DNA from 2 places in the Allobosea sp. 2RAB26 genome. Region 1 is predicted to be linked to the other one. Evidence: predicted binding sites of a transcription regulator. Region 1 holds the regulator's gene; the other holds the start of a gene.
The links. The regulator HrcA, encoded in region 1, represses chaperone genes, less so after heat shock. The targets are predictions, from matches to a motif close to GTTAGCACTCNCNNNNNGNGAGTGCTAAC.

Region 2: groES (co-chaperone GroES) is a predicted target of HrcA. The motif match lies at 1,939-1,967, and genes of this name have one in related genera.

The regions. Positions count from the first base shown of each region.
Region 1 covers NZ_JBFRGS010000006.1:489,090-492,267, forward strand. The annotation lists gene AB4118_RS14845 (ankyrin repeat domain-containing protein) at 208-870, opposite strand; gene hrcA (heat-inducible transcriptional repressor HrcA) at 867-1,949, opposite strand; gene rph (ribonuclease PH) at 2,092-2,808, shown strand; gene rdgB (RdgB/HAM1 family non-canonical purine NTP pyrophosphatase) at 2,811-3,178, shown strand, end outside.
Region 2 covers NZ_JBFRGS010000003.1:255,005-258,182, forward strand. The annotation lists gene groL (chaperonin GroEL) at 1-1,537, opposite strand, end outside; gene groES (co-chaperone GroES) at 1,584-1,871, opposite strand; gene AB4118_RS06935 (MarR family winged helix-turn-helix transcriptional regulator) at 2,192-2,578, shown strand; gene AB4118_RS06940 (PaaI family thioesterase) at 2,660-3,145, shown strand.

The sequences.
Region 1 (3,178 bases):
CGGCAGAGGTAACGCCAGAATGCGTCGATGCCAAATCGGGATGCTTGAGCGGCCTCCCGGCCACTGCGAAATTCGGGGCCGGCGACGTCATGGAGCGCGGGCTGGCGGTCCACCTGATCGAGCGACAGAGCAGTCTCGGTCCGGGGCAACGCGAAGCGAGCGACTTTCACGCCAGCGAGCAGGTCATGACTCGCTGGCTGGAATCGGTCAGCGGCCGCCGGCCTTCTCGATCAACGCCGCGACGGCCCGCTGCCCGCGCTGGCGGGCATGGGCCAGCGGCGAGACACCATCCTTGTCGGCCAGACTCGGATCGGCGCCGGCCTCGAGCACAAGCTTTGCAACCTCCTGATGCCGTGGCCCGCCATCGCCCAGGATGACGATCTCGAGCAGGCAGGTCCAACCGAGATCATTGACGTGGTCCAGGTCGATGCCGCTACCCAGGAGCAGCTTGACCGTCTCGACATGGGCGCGCTCGCAGGCCGGGATCAGGGCATTGCCGCCATAGCGGTTGCGGATCGTCAGGTCGGGCTTCAGCGGGATCATCGCAGCGACGATCTCGGCACGCCCGGCGGCACCGGCGAGCAACCAGGGCGTGTCGCGATTGGCGGCCTGCGCATTGATGTTGGCGCCCGCCGCGAGCAGCGCCTTGGCGATCGCGACATGATTGCCGGCCACGGCGAGCAACAACGGCGAGCGCCCCTGCGCATCGCGAGCCTCGAGATCGGCTCCGGCCGCGATCAGCCGGGAGACCTCGGCAGTCCTGCCGGTGGCGGCCGCATCGAGGAGGCTCGCCTGTCCGTTCTGCCCCATCGCCGCCATCGCAAAAACTCCCAGCACCAGAATCAGTCCGGCTCGCAAGATGCGCTTCACCGCGCACCATCCAGGAGCCGCCCGACGACCTTGGCGGTATAGTCCACCATCGGCACGATGCGGGCATAGTTCAGCCGCGTCGGGCCGATGATGCCGACGACGCCGACGATACGCTGTTCGGCATCATGGAAGGGGGCCGCGATCATCGAGGAACCGGACATCGAGAACAGCTTGTTCTCGGAGCCGATGAAGATGCGCACGCCGTCGCCGGCCTCGGCACGGGACAGGAGGTCGATCACGTCGGTCTGCGTCTCCAGATCCCCGAAGAGCAGGCGGATACGCTCGAGATCCTCCTGTGCCTTGAGATCCTCCAGCAGATTGGCCTGGCCGCGCACGATCAGATGGCGATCGCTGCTTGGACCTGACGAGGTGGCGATGCCGCTTTCGACAAGCTTCGCCGTCAGCGCATCGAGTTCGCGCTCCATGGTGGCGCGATCGTCGGCGATCTCGCGCTGCAGTTCGCTCAGGGTCTTGCCGAGGACACGGGCATTGAGAAAATTCGCAGCCTCCGTCAGGGCCGAGGCGGGCAGACCCGGCGGAAGGGCGAGCAACCGATTCTCGACCGTACCGTCCTCCGCCACGAGCACCACAAGCGCGCGCACCGGCTCCAGCCGGACAAATTCGATATGCTTCAGCCGGGAATTGGCCTTGGTGGTGACCACAACGCCGGCACCACGCGACAGCCCAGACAGCAGTGCAGACGCCTCGGTCAGCGCGCCGTCCAGCGTCCGGGTCGAGGCCGCTGCCCGCATCTGCGCCTCGATGCGGGCGCGCTCGTCGGAGGTCAGGTTGCCGACTTCCATCATGGCGTCGACGAAGAAACGCAATCCGCGCTCCGTCGGCAACCGACCGGCCGAGGTATGCGGGGCGTAGATCAGCCCGGCCATTTCGAGGTCGGTCATGACATTGCGCACAGTTGCCGGCGACAGGGCCACCGGCAGCAGCCGCGCGATATTGCGCGAGCCGACGGGCTCGCCCGTCGCGAGATAGCCATCGACGATCTGCCGGAAAATCTCACGGGAGCGTTGGTCGGTCTCGACCAGCCCGCCAGGGCTGTCCTGCCGCGTGGGCGCGCTCATGGCGAGGCGAGTATCTGGTTGCACATAGGCTATTGTCCCTTCGGCGCGGCGGCGGATCAAGAGGCAAGCGCTGGCTGCTTGCCTTGCCGCGCCCGGCCCAAACGCCTACAAGCCGCCGAACTCACGAAATCGGGATGTGAACATGCGACCCTCCAAACGCGCGGCCGACGAGATGCGCAAGGTCACGCTGGAACGCGGCGTGGTGCGCTATGCGGAAGGTTCCTGCATGGTCAGCTTCGGCGAGACCAAGGTGCTCTGCGCCGCGACGGTCGAGGAAAAGGGTCCACCATGGCTGCGTGGCACCGGCAAGGGCTGGGTCACGGCCGAGTACTCGATGCTGCCGCGTGCCACGCATGAACGTACACGCCGCGAGGTCACCTCCGGCAAGCCATCCGGCCGCACGCAGGAAATCCAGCGCCTGGTCGGGCGCTCGCTTCGCGCGGTCGTCGACCTGACCGCCATTGGCGAGCGCCAGATCGTGGTCGATTGCGACGTCCTCCAGGCCGATGGCGGCACGCGCACGGCCTCGATCACCGGCGCCTGGGTCGCGCTGCACGACGCGCTGAAATGGATGGAGGGGCGCGGCATGCTCAAGGCATCGAACCCGCTCAAGGATCATGTCGCCGCGATTTCCTGCGGCATCGTCGCCGGCAACCCGGTCATCGATCTCGACTATGTCGAGGATTCCGGCGCGCAGACCGACGCGAACTTCGTCATCACCGGAACAGGCGGCCTGGTCGAAGTGCAAGGCACTGCCGAAGGCGCTCCCTTCTCGGAGGATGAGCTGATGGCCCTGCTCCGCCTCGCCAAGGGCGGTGTCAGCAAGCTGGTCGCGCTGCAAAAGGCGGCGGTGGCCTGACCATGAGCGGACATCGGCTTCTCCAAGGCAAAGTCGTGATTGCGACCCATAATCAGGGCAAGCTGCGCGAAATGCGCGAGCTGATGGCGCCCTATGGCGTCGATCTGGTCTCGGCCGGCGAGCTCGGCCTGCCCGAGCCGGAGGAGAATGGCCACATGTTCTCGGAGAATGCCGCGATCAAGGCGGTGGCCTCCGCGCAAGCGAGCGGCCTGCCGGCGATTGCCGATGATTCCGGCCTGTGCATCGATGCGCTCGACGGCGCCCCTGGCCTGTTCTCCGCCAACTGGGCCGGGCCGGGCAAGAACTTTGTCCCGGCGCTCGCCCGCGTGCAGGCCGAGCTCGCCAAGCGCGGCGCAACGACCTCCGACAA
Region 2 (3,178 bases), on a different contig from region 1:
CGGCGACCGAAGCCGCGTCCTGGATCGCCGTGCGCACGACCTTGGTCGGGTCGATGATGCCGGCCTTGACCAGATCGCCGTACTCGCCGGTCTGGGCATTGTAGCCGTAGGCGTAGTCCTTCGACTCGAGCAGCTTGCCGACCACGACAGCGCCGTCATCGCCAGCGTTGTCGACGATCTGCTTGGCCGGGGCCATGATCGCCTTGCGGACGATCTCGACGCCGGTCTTCTGGTCGTCGTTCTGGGTCTTGATCGACTTGACGGTCTGGAGCGCGCGCAGGAGCGCCACGCCACCACCCGGCAGGATGCCTTCTTCGACCGCAGCGCGGGTCGCGTTCAGGGCATCGTCGACGCGGTCCTTCTTCTCCTTGACTTCGACTTCGGTCGCGCCGCCGACGCGGATCACCGCGACGCCGCCAGCGAGCTTGGCCAGACGCTCCTGGAGCTTCTCGCGATCGTAGTCAGACGAGGTCTCCTCGATCTGCGCCTTGATCTGCGCAACGCGGCCCTCGATGTCCTTCTTCTTGCCGGCGCCGTCGATGATCGTGGTGTTCTCCTTCTCGATACGCACCTTCTTGGCGCGGCCGAGCATGTTGAGCGTCACGGTCTCGAGCTTGATGCCGAGGTCTTCCGAGATCAGCTGACCGGCGGTCAGGATCGAGATGTCCTCGAGCATGGCCTTGCGGCGATCGCCGAAGCCCGGAGCCTTGACGGCCGCGACCTTCAGGCCGCCACGGAGCTTGTTGACGACGAGGGTGGCGAGAGCCTCACCTTCCACGTCCTCGGCGATGATCAGCAGCGGCTTGCCGGTCTGAACGACGGCCTCGAGGATCGGCAGCATCGCCTGGAGCGACGACAGCTTCTTCTCGAAAACGAGGATGTAGGGGTCCTCGAGCTCGGCAACCATCTTCTCGGCATTGGTGATGAAGTAGGGCGAGAGATAGCCACGGTCGAACTGCATGCCTTCGACGACATCAAGCTCGGTCTCGGCGGTCTTGGCCTCCTCGACGGTGATGACACCCTCGTTGCCGACCTTCTGCATCGCGGTGGCGATCATCTTGCCGACCGATTCGTCGCCGTTGGCCGAGATGGTGCCGACCTGCGCGACTTCCGCGTTCGAGGTGACCTTCTTCGAGTTCTTCTTCAGGTCCGTGACGATGGCTTCGACCGCGAGGTCGATGCCGCGCTTCAGGTCCATCGGGTTCATGCCGGCGGCAACCGACTTCAGGCCTTCGCGCATGATCGCGGCGGCGAGCACGGTGGCCGTCGTGGTGCCGTCACCGGCGGCATCATTCTGCTTCGAGGCCACTTCGCGCACCAGCTGGGCGCCCATGTTCTCGAACTTGTCGGCGAGCTCGATCTCCTTGGCGACGGTGACGCCGTCCTTGGTGATGCGGGGAGCGCCGAACGACTTGTCGATCACGACGTTGCGGCCCTTGGGACCGAGCGTGACCTTGACGGCGTTGTTGAGGATTTCGACGCCGCGCAGCATCCGGTCGCGCGCGTCGGTGGAGAACTTGACGTCTTTAGCAGCCATGCGAGCTACTCCTTAATGAAAACGGGGAATGGAGGTCGCGTGGCGTTCAGCCGACGACGCCCATGATGTCGGATTCCTTCATGATCAGGAGATCCTGGCCATCGATCTTGACCTCGGTGCCCGACCACTTGCCGAAGAGGACGCGATCGCCCTTCTTGACGTCCAGGGCAACGAGCTTGCCGGCTTCGTCGCGGGCGCCAGGGCCGACGGCGACGACTTCACCCTCTTGGGGCTTTTCCTTGGCGGTTTCGGGGATGATGATGCCACCCTTGGTCTTCTCTTCGCCATCAAGGCGACGGACCACGACGCGGTCATGCAGCGGACGGAACTTCATGGTTCTGTCTTCCTCTAAGAAGGTAGAAACGGAACGCGCGGCCTGCGTGGAAACGCTGCCGGCATCTGTTAGCAGTCTCGAGGATCGAGTGCTAACGGATGCCGCGGAGATAGGCTCGCCCCCCGGATGAGTCAAGGAAGCTTCTCGGCGGAAAGTGAATCGAAATTGCGGCGCGGCAAGCGGGGCGTCGCAAGACAGGGCATGGCAAGAGGGATGCTGCGCAATCCCATGCGACGCGCTATCCTGTTGGAATGACCGAGCCCGTGCCCGATCCCCGGCTTGACGACATCGCCCGTTCCTGCGTCGCCTTGCATGTTCGAATGACTGCACGCGCCGTCACGCGCGCCTATGACGAGGCGATGCGGCCGAGCGGGCTGAAGATCACCCAGTTCGTCCTGCTCTCGGCGCTCAGCACCGGCGCCTTCCGATCCGTGACCGAGCTGGCCGAGCGTTTTGCGCTGGAACGCACCTCGCTCACCCGCAACCTGCAATTGCTCGCCGCGGAGGCGCTGATCGAACCGCTGGAGTGCAAGGGGAGGGCCCTGGTCTATGCCGTGACCGACAAGGGCCGCGCGGCGATCGAGGCCGCGATCCCTTACTGGCAGGCGGCGCAGGAGCGCATCGAGGGCGGGCTCGGCCGGGAACGATGGAACGAGACCCGCGATGGCCTGCGGGCCTTGCGGCGGGTTGCCCGCGGCGCGACCTGAACGCTGTCTCGGGTGGAAGCAGGCCTTGACCGTGCGCGGCTTCTCAGTAACGTGTATCTGCACGTTAATCGAGGGCTGTCCATGTCGCGAAAGATCGGCGTCGTCTCACGCGAAGTCTTGCTGGCCGAAGACGGTGTGTCCTTCCTGCGTGGCATGATGGAGGGGCGACATCCCGGCGCGCCCTTCGCCGATGCCATGGATTTCGATCTCGCGGAGGTCGAGGAGGGGCGGGTGGTGTTCGTCGGCAAGCCGTCGGCGCGCTACTTCAATCCGCTTGGCACGATCCATGGCGGCTGGACCGCGACGATCCTCGATTCAGCCATGGCCTGTGCGGCGCACGCGACGCTGAAGGCCGGGGAGGGCTACACGACGCTCGAGATGAAGATCAACTATGTCCGCCCGGTGATGCCGGGTGGCGGGATCGTACGGTGCGAAGGCAAGCTGATCCATCGCGGCGGCACGATCGCGACGACCGAAGGCAGGCTCACCGACGAGCGCGGCAAGCTGCTCGCGCATGGCACCGAAACCTGCATGATCTTTCCGGTCGGCGTTGCGGCAGGCCGCTGAAGTGGCGTCGTCCAGCGGTTCGTGACTAGGATA